Regions from separate parts of the Planococcus sp. ANT_H30 genome, predicted to be linked through region 1. Evidence: riboswitches for the same ligand, from Rfam matches in the RefSeq annotation. Region 1 holds a riboswitch; each other region holds the start of a gene.
The links. Region 1 has a riboswitch for S-adenosylmethionine ahead of FQ085_RS02540 (methionine biosynthesis PLP-dependent protein). Riboswitches for the same ligand answer to the same signal wherever they lie in the genome.
Positions count from the first base shown of each region.

Region 2: another riboswitch for S-adenosylmethionine. It lies ahead of FQ085_RS11965 (methionine ABC transporter ATP-binding protein); the one in region 1 lies ahead of FQ085_RS02540 (methionine biosynthesis PLP-dependent protein).
Region 3: another riboswitch for S-adenosylmethionine. It lies ahead of metK (methionine adenosyltransferase); the one in region 1 lies ahead of FQ085_RS02540 (methionine biosynthesis PLP-dependent protein).

Region 1 covers NZ_VOBJ01000001.1:512,879-516,017, reverse strand. The annotation lists gene metC (cystathionine beta-lyase) at 1-171, opposite strand, end outside; gene FQ085_RS02540 (methionine biosynthesis PLP-dependent protein) at 155-1,288, opposite strand; SAM riboswitch class I at 1,364-1,469, opposite strand; gene FQ085_RS02535 (LLM class flavin-dependent oxidoreductase) at 2,593-3,139, shown strand, end outside.
Region 2 covers NZ_VOBJ01000005.1:95,839-98,977, forward strand. The annotation lists gene FQ085_RS11960 (methionine ABC transporter permease) at 1-151, opposite strand, end outside; gene FQ085_RS11965 (methionine ABC transporter ATP-binding protein) at 144-1,169, opposite strand; SAM riboswitch class I at 1,258-1,362, opposite strand; gene FQ085_RS11970 (thioredoxin family protein) at 1,468-1,794, opposite strand; gene FQ085_RS11975 (ribonuclease M5) at 1,800-2,138, opposite strand; gene gcvH (glycine cleavage system protein GcvH) at 2,484-2,864, opposite strand; gene FQ085_RS11985 (arsenate reductase family protein) at 2,945-3,139, opposite strand, start outside.
Region 3 covers NZ_VOBJ01000002.1:464,565-467,703, reverse strand. The annotation lists gene pckA (phosphoenolpyruvate carboxykinase (ATP)) at 1-650, opposite strand, end outside; SAM riboswitch class I at 1,035-1,147, shown strand; gene metK (methionine adenosyltransferase) at 1,349-2,545, shown strand; gene FQ085_RS08200 (gamma carbonic anhydrase) at 2,602-3,117, opposite strand.

The DNA.
Region 1 (3,139 bases):
TTCTAACGCTAGGCGAGTGGGGTTTCCAGAACGGCTATAATCAAACGGTCCAAACGAATCCAGGCTTTGTTGGTGGAAAGTGGAAGATAAATAGATAGGTACATTGACAGCTCCAGTTTGTGGGTCGACTCCAGTAGAGTGAATAAACTTCGTTTCAATGCGATCGGTCATATTCAACTACCTCCTTATTTAGTTCTGAAAACGCTTGTGCTAAATCAGCAATTAAATCTTCAGCAAGTTCCACCCCGACTGAAAATCGCAATAACCGATTGCAAACGCCACGTTTCGTCCGTTCTTCAAAAGGCATGTCTGCATGAGTTTGGGTGGCGGGGTAAGTAATAAAACTTTCAACACCGCCAAGACTTTCCGCAAAGGTGATGAGTTTAATGTGTTCAAGAAAAGGAGCTATCCATTCTTCTTTTTGCAAACGGAAGGACAACATGCCGCCTTTTCCAGGATACAACACATCAGACACAGACGACTGCTGAGACAAGAACTCAGCAATGGTTTTCGCGTTTGCGTCATGCTGTCGCATCCGTAAAGGCAATGTCTTTAATCCGCGAACCAGTAACCAAGAGTCAAAAGGGGACAAAACGGCACCAACCGAGTTATGGAATGTTGCCAGTTTTTCGCAAATGCGATCGCCTTTAGCGGCAACAAGTCCAGCTAAAACATCATTATGACCACCAATATATTTCGTTGCACTATGGATAACAATGTCTGCACCCAGTAATAGGGGCTGTTGGAAGAATGGCGTTAAAAATGTATTATCGACGATTAATAGAAGCTTATGCTTTTTAGCCAATGCGGCATAAGCAACGAGATCAATTTCTTGCATCAGTGGATTGGTGGGCGTTTCAATAAAAAGTGCACGTGTATGAATGGTTATTTTTTGTTCTGTGTCTTGGACATCTTTGAACTCGGCGTAGTTGGGGTGAATATTATAAGCTGATGCAAAGTGATCTAATAGGCGGTATGTTCCACCATAAATATCTTCCGGTACTAACAATTCATCACCTGGACGAAAAAGAGACAAAACGAGTTGAATAGCTGCCATTCCAGAACTGCAAGCAAATGCAGCATCTGCGCCTTCAAGTTCTGCAAATCCTTCTTCCAGAACAGAGCGAGTCGGGTTTTTCGTGCGCGTATAATCATAGCCAGTTGATTGGCCAAGTCCTTGATGTTCGTAGGCTGTCGACAAGTAAATGGGCGGATTAACGGCTCCTGTTGTGGGATCGCTGTGATTGCCTAATTGAACTAATAAAGTTTCCAAGCTGTGTTTTGTCATGTTACTCATCCTCTCAATAAGAAAACAGGGGCTTTTCTTCATAAAGAAGAAAAGCCCCTGTCCGGAAATGCATTCTTCTCATCTGTTAGGCAGAAGCCTATTGGAATTAGCACCGTAGTCTTCGTCAGACTGGTTGCTGAGACTTCACAGGGCCAAATCCCTCCGTCTCTCTAGATAAGAAATATCTTATTAAGTTTAGTGTTTCTGTTTAGATGTTCCTAATCATAAATCAATTAATGAAAGAAAGCAAGTGTTGAATTTTAAATAATGCAAATATAAGAAGTGGGTAGGCAACTAGCTTGATTAGTAAAGGGAGGATAGGAAAAGAAAAATTTCTTTATGCCCGTCGAATCTACATGGCAGCTTGCGCTTTTCGGTGTCCAGTTGCAAGTGCCTAGCTCTTCGGGACATAAGTCAACCCAGCTGCGTGGCAAAGAACGCCACACTGCTGATCTGTCTTATGCCTGTCAGAGCTGACGAGGCACTTTCACTTTTCATGTTGTCCAGCTCCAGCTGCCAGATTCTCGGGTCATAAGCCACTCCGGCTGTGTGGCTGAAAACACGCCACTTCGCCAGAGCGTCTTATGCCCGTCGAATCTACATGGCAGCTTGCGCTTTTCGGTGTCCAGTTGCAAGTGCCTAGCTCTTCGGGACATAAGTCAACCCAGCTGCGTGGCAAAGAACACCACACTGCTGGTCTGTCTTATGCCTGTCAGAGCTGACGAGGCACTTTCACTTTTCATGTTGTCCAGCTCCAGCTGCCAGATTCTCGGGTCATAAGCCACTCCGGCTGTGTGGCTGAAAACATGCCACTTCACCAGAGCGTCTTATGCCCGTCGAATCTACATGGTAGCTTGCGCTTTTCGGTGTCCAGTTGCAAGTGCCTAGCTCTTCGGGACATAAGTCAACCCAGCTGCGTGGCAAAGAACGCCACACTGCTGGTCTGTCTTATGCCTGTCAGAGCTGACGAGGCACTTTCACTTTTCATGTTGTCCAGCTCCAGCTGCCAGATTCTCGGGTCATAAGCCACTCCGGCTGTGTGGCTGAAAACATGCCACTTCGCCAGAGCGTCTTATGCCCGTCGAATCTACATGGCAGCTTGCGCTTTTCGGTGTCCAGTTGCAAGTGCCTAGCTCTTCGGGACATAAGTCAACCCAGCTGCGTGGCAAAGAACGCCACACTGCTGGTCTGTCTTATGCCTGTCAGAGCTGACGAGGCACTTTCACTTTTCATAGCTTGAGCAAAAAAAGGGACGGTTCAGATAAACATCGCTACAATGGAAGAGAATAGGAGTGAACGTAATTATGCACATTAAGAAATTTGAAAATATCCCATTGGCGGTGCTTGATTTAGCACCGATAAACGAAGGTGCAGAAACAGCGCAGACCTTTAAAAATAGTGTGGAGTTGGCACAGCATGTGGAGCGATTGGGGTTTAATCGCTATTGGCTAGCTGAACATCATAATATGCCGGGTATCGGCAGTTCTGCGACATCTGTCCTTATTGGACATATTGCAGGCGCAACAGAGTCGATTCGTGTAGGTTCAGGTGGAGTTATGCTACCGAATCATGCACCGCTTGTTATAGCAGAGCAATTTGGTACATTGGAAACTATTTATCCTGGACGCATTGATTTAGGTCTAGGGCGTGCACCTGGTAGTGATCAAGCTACTGCGCATGCGTTACGTCGGAATTTGAATAGCAGCGGAGATGATTTTCCCCAGCAAGTTGCGGAGTTAGAAAATTACTTTTCAGCTAACCCTGTCGGACGTGTTCGGGCGTACCCTGGTACTAATATAAAGATTCCGCTTTGGCTACTCGGATCGAGTGGATTTAGTGCACAGCTGGCTG
Region 2 (3,139 bases), on a different contig from region 1:
ATTGTTTCGGTGCTGTTAAGAACAAGATAATACCAAGTGCTAAACCAATAACAAATGTAAATACAGTTGATAATGCGGTCATGTAAAGTGTTTCAAGAGTAGCTTCCCACATGCTGTCCCACTTTACATTTGGAAATAACGATTCAATCATTGTCCATCACCTCCGCTTGAATATCTTCTGAGCGAAGAAATACCAGTGCTTCTTCAATTTCTGCTTGAGATCCTTTAAGCTGTAAGATCAAGGTGCCGTATGCGCCACGCTGCGTATGTGAGATATTGCCTTGAACAATATTCACTTCCACGGCATGACTGCGAATCAATTTAGTTAAAATGGGTTGTTCGGTTTGATCGCCAACAAAAACCAATTTCACCAATTCGCCAGTTGGGTATAATTCCCGCAGGTTTTTGATGGTTTCCTGTGAATCTCCACTGTCGGCTACTTGCGCAACAAAGCGTTTCGTGATTGCCTCTTTCGGTGATTGGAACACATGTAAAACGTCGCCAAGTTCTACAACTCGTCCGCCTTCCATTACAGCCACACGGTGGCAAATTTTCCGGATGACGTGCATTTCATGAGTAATCAGTACAATTGTCAATCCCAATCGCTTATTGATGTCTACTAACAAGTCAAGAATGGCATCTGTTGTTTCTGGATCGAGTGCTGATGTCGCTTCGTCACACAACAAGACTTCTGGGTCATTTGCTAATGCCCGGGCAATACCGACGCGTTGTTTTTGTCCTCCTGATAGCTCAGAAGGATAGGCGTTTTCACGACCCGTTAATCCGACTAATTCAATTAACTCCTGTACACGATTTCCGCGTTGTGCTTTTGCCACTCCGGCAATTTCTAGCGGAAATTCAATATTTTCTCTCACTGTACGAGACCATAGTAGATTAAAATGTTGGAAAATCATACTGACTTTCTGACGTGCCTTGCGTAATTCTCCGCCTTTAATCGCTGTGATAATTTGTCCATTAATCTCTACAGTTCCTGACGTTGGTTTTTCTAACCCATTCAACAATCGGATTAAGGTACTTTTACCTGCTCCACTATAACCAATAATACCGAATATCTCTCCATCAGAAATGGATAAGTCCACTTGATCCACAGCTGTTAAAATCGCCTTGCCTGTATCGAATTTTTTTGTCACTTGCTTTAACTCAATCATTCTTCCAACACTCCTAAATCTTAAAAATAAAAAACCCTTCCGCGCATAACTGAGCAGAAGGGCAAACGTATAGTATACGGAAACCAATCTCTCATCGTCCAAAGCTTTCGCTTTGTGTGATTTGGCACCATTTCATTTTCATGACGGTTGCCGGGCTTCATAGGGCACTTCCCTCCACCACTCGTAATAAGAGTTTTGATATGAAATTTTTGAAAAACTTAAGGACTGTATTCTATTTGACTCTTCGCTTGTTGTCTAGATTTCAGACAAGCAATTGGTTTTTTATCAGAAGACTAATTTACCATGACCGGCTGTATTCGTCAACAGGTTTTAACTTACTATACAAGTATGGCACTGATTGAAAAGCATAGATTTTCTCTTTTAGTTTGCCACCTTCTGTTATAAGTAAGCACGGTACACTCTCCACTTCGTAGAGATCCGCTATTTCTTGAACGTAATTTAAATTTGCTTTGCCCATTGGAAGATCCGGTAACAATTCGGTGACAACTGATAGCATCTTAGACGCAACCTGGCAAGTTCCACACATTGGCGCGTACAAATAATAAGCCGTTGATTTATTCGTATTCTTTTCTTTGATCCATTCTTTGTGCGTCCATTCATTCATTTTCTTCATCCCTCTGTTAATAGCTTATTTACCTGGATATTCGCTGTGATGAGCACATCCATCAAGATCCGGAGCGGTGTTGCTGCAACTTCTTTATAATTTCGGTTAATGTAAAAATGACGAGCTTCAGGAAATTCACGCTTGACGAGTTTCCTCAGTTTTTCTCCTGAAGAGTCTGCATCTACTAGTATGATCATATCCTGGCCTTCGTACGGTAATAGTAACTCTTCCAGTCTCGATGCACTTACTGTACCATTTGTACAAAGAATCGTCACGGGTTCTGCAATGAGTGGTGCAATCCTTGACTTATCACTGAGCCCTTCGACAACAATCACCTTTCCCATAACACTCACCCCATCAAATATAAAATAAGAAAAGTTCTAAGACTTAGCGGTAAAAGAAAACTTTCGTTTTATTGCGATAAAGCTCTTTATATAAGTCGAACTAATGATTTCCACTTGTTGATATTCCGTAAAACAGCAGTGCTTTCGAGCTCACAGGATGTGGATCATGCAACCCGTTCCTTTGCTGAGCACAAAGCAGTATAGAAAAGTCGGTTTCTTTTACCAACTTATCTAGTTTTAAAATACCAATAGAACAGGCTGACGTCCATTTCCATGACTTATGCGAACTGCTGACAACACTTATCGGTCATAAAAAAAAGCGCCAAGATAGGCGCTTTTCAGTAATTACTCGTTGGTCATTTCTTTGTATTCGTCTGCTGTCATCAATGCATTAACTTCTTCTTCAGAAGGGGCTTCGATTACAACCATCCAAGCCTGCTCGTAAGGAGACTCGTTCACAAATTCTGGGCTATCTTCAAGTTCAGAGTTAACCTCGATTACTTTTCCGCTAATTGGCGCATACAATTCTGAAACCGTTTTAACGGATTCAACACTGCCGAAAGGCTGATCTTTTTTTAGCTCGTCTCCAACTTGTGGAAGTTCAACAAAAACGATATCCCCTAGTTCCGCTTGTGCGAAATGAGTGATACCGATACGTGCATTGCCATCTTCGGTTTTAACCCATTCATGTTCTTTTGAATAACGAAGTTCTGCTGGTGTGCTCATCTTGACCCCTCCAAATTATGTAGTTCATTCACATTCAGTTTGACATAAACAGCCGCGAAATACAAGATGGTGCTACTCGCTTACAACCAGCTATTTTGATAATCTGCTTCTTTAAAGCCAAGTGTCACTTTTTCACCATCCCAAGCCAAGGGACGCTTGATCAGCATGCCATCAGAAGCAAGTAGTTCCAATTGCTGGTCTTCGCTCATAGTCGATAACTTATCTTTTAAACTAAGTGAGCGATAAACCAAACCACTCGTATTAAAAAACTTCTT
Region 3 (3,139 bases), on a different contig from region 1:
TGCATAGGTAAAATTCCTTTTTCAGGAAGTAAGTAGTTCATGATAGAGAAAATTGATTTTTTCATTTCGCCAGCGTACTCAGTGCCGCCGATCAAAATAATGCCTTGCTCCATCGATACAATGATAAATGTTTCAGAAGCTGTACCATCAACTGCAGGGTCTGCTTGAAAAGTCGGAGCGTACACAACTGTGAATTCAGCTTCGTGTGTTTGCAATTCTTCAGCTGTAGGCCGGATGAACAATTGGTGAGCAAATAGATTATGCCATGCGTATTCATTGATTGTTTGGATGGGCACACGTGATTCATGGTCGGCTCCGGCAAATCCTTTGAATACATAAAGCGCATCTTTGTCTTTAAGGTGCTTAATCACTTTAGCGTAAAGCTTTTCAAATACTTCGCTTGAAATCGGACGGTTCACATTGCCCCAGTCGACTTTGTTTTTAGAACTTTCTTCTTCCACCATGTATTTGTCTTTCGGTGAGCGGCCAGTATATTTTCCTGTTTCCGCTGTTACAGCGCCTTCCCGAGTTAATACTGCTTCTTTGCGGGATGTTGCCGCTTCCACTAATTGTGGCACTGATAATTGAACATGCACATTTTGGCCAGTCAAAAGATCTTTTAAATCGTTTGCAAAGTTCACTGAAGTCATATATATGTACCTTCCTTTTCTGTTATTCCCATAATGGGGAGGATGTATATTCGTTCATTAGTATAACACATTAGCTTTATTAGTCTACACTAATCCACTGGGGAAATTAAAAAATATTAGAGGATAGCTCCGACAATACGTAGAATTATTTCTATAATTTCTAAATAGTACTGATGCCTTTTAAAGCGGTTTTCTACAGTGTACAATGGCTTTGTGTGAACAGAGATATTACTGAATAGTTTGGTTTTTTACTTGCGGGAATCTAAAGTTTAGTAGAATAGCATAATCAAAAAATCATTGTTTTTATTTGAAGAATGTAATTTTATTTTCGAAAATTGTTGACATCGCTTTGCTAATTCCGTATGATGAAAAATTGAACGGATACTCTTATTCCGAGCTGGTGGAGGGGGCAGGCCCTATGAAACCCGGCAACCTGCTGCTTTTGCAGTGATGGTGCCCAACCTGACACAAGGTGCACAGACCTTGGATGATAAGAGTGAAAGGTGCTAATGATGATTCTTCCTTTCCTCATGACGAATGAGTGAAGGGATTTTTTTGTGAAATGCCCTTAATCCTCGTGTGAAAGGCCACAAACGGCTTGAAGTTCAATCCAGATTGTCTGGAACGGACTTGACATGGGAAACGAGTACCGTATCAATTTCGAGAGCAATCTCGCAGGATATAAGGAGGAACATTTTTTGAAAAACCGTCGATTATTTACATCAGAATCAGTAACAGAAGGACATCCAGATAAAATTTGTGATCAAATCTCAGATGCTATTTTGGATGCCATTTTAACCGAGGATCCAAATGCACGCGTTGCGTGTGAAACGACCGTTACGACAGGACTCGTTCTAGTAGCCGGAGAAATTACCACTTCTACGTATGTGGATATTCCGAAAGTCGTTCGACAAACGGTAAGAGAAATTGGCTATACGCGAGCTAAATATGGTTTCGACTCAGAAACAAGTGCAGTTCTTACCGCAATCGATGAGCAATCACCGGACATCGCTGCTGGAGTAAACGTAGCGCTTGAATCACGCGAAGGCCAAATGACAGATAAAGAGTTAGACGATATCGGTGCAGGTGACCAAGGGTTAATGTTTGGATATGCGAACAACGAAACAGAAGAGTTAATGCCCTTGCCAATTTCATTGGCACATAAATTGGCACATCGTTTGGCTGAAGTACGCAAAGAAGAAATTCTTCCATACTTGCGTCCAGATGGCAAAACGCAAGTGACCGTTGAATATGACGAAAACAACAAACCGCTTCGTGTGGATACCATTGTTATCTCAACTCAACATCATCCAGAAGTAACGTTAGAACAAATTCAACGTAATATTAAGGAATACGTCATTAACGAAGTTGTTCCAGCAAAGTGGATCGATGAAGAAACAAAATATTTTATCAACCCAACTGGCCGTTTTGTTATCGGTGGACCTCAAGGAGATGCAGGTTTAACTGGACGTAAAATCATCGTAGATACATACGGTGGTTATGCTCGTCACGGTGGCGGCGCATTCTCAGGGAAAGACGCAACAAAAGTTGACCGTTCAGCGGCTTACGCGGCACGTTATGTTGCAAAAAACATTGTCGCAGCTGGCCTTGCAGATAAGTGCGAAGTGCAACTAGCTTATGCAATTGGTGTAGCACATCCTGTATCGATCGCATTTGATACGTTTGGAACTGGCATCGTTGATGAAGACACATTAGATGATTTGGTACGTGCAAACTTTGACTTGCGTCCTGCTGGCATCATTAAAATGTTGGATCTACGTCGCCCGATCTACAAGCAAACGGCAGCTTACGGACATTTTGGCCGTACGGATGTTGATTTGCCGTGGGAACGTACAGACAAAGCAGCGATCTTAAAAGAACAAGCTGGCGTATAAGTTAACAAAACGAAAAGGACGACTAGGCAGTGATGCCCGGTCGTCCTTTTTTATTGTTACTTTTTTTGGAGTGATTTATAATAAGCTGCTTTTTCTGCATACTCTCGAACAATACGTTCCATATCTTCTTTATCGTCTTCACGAAGTTCGCGGACGACTTTCGCGGGGCGTCCGAGTGCTAGCATGCCAGGAGGGATAACTTTTCCAGGCGGTACGAGACTACCCGCACCAATAAATGCGCCTTCTCCGATTTCAGCGCCGTCAAGAATAATCGAACCCATGCCGACGAGAGCACCTTTACGAACAATGCAACTGTGAAGTGTAACTTGATGGCCAATGGTCACGTCATCTTCAAGAAGCAAGGTTTTACCCGGGCTTTGATGAAGCATGCAGAGGTCTTGAATGTTGACTTTATCGCCAATAATCGTCGGAGAGACATCCCCGCGAATCACCGTATTAAACCACACAGAAGAGTCTGTGCCAATTGTCACATCACCAGAAATTGTGACGTAGTCTGCAATGAAAACAGATGGATCGATTTTAGGGAATTTGTCTTTAAATGGATAAATCATAGCAAAGCTCCTTTAAACAAGA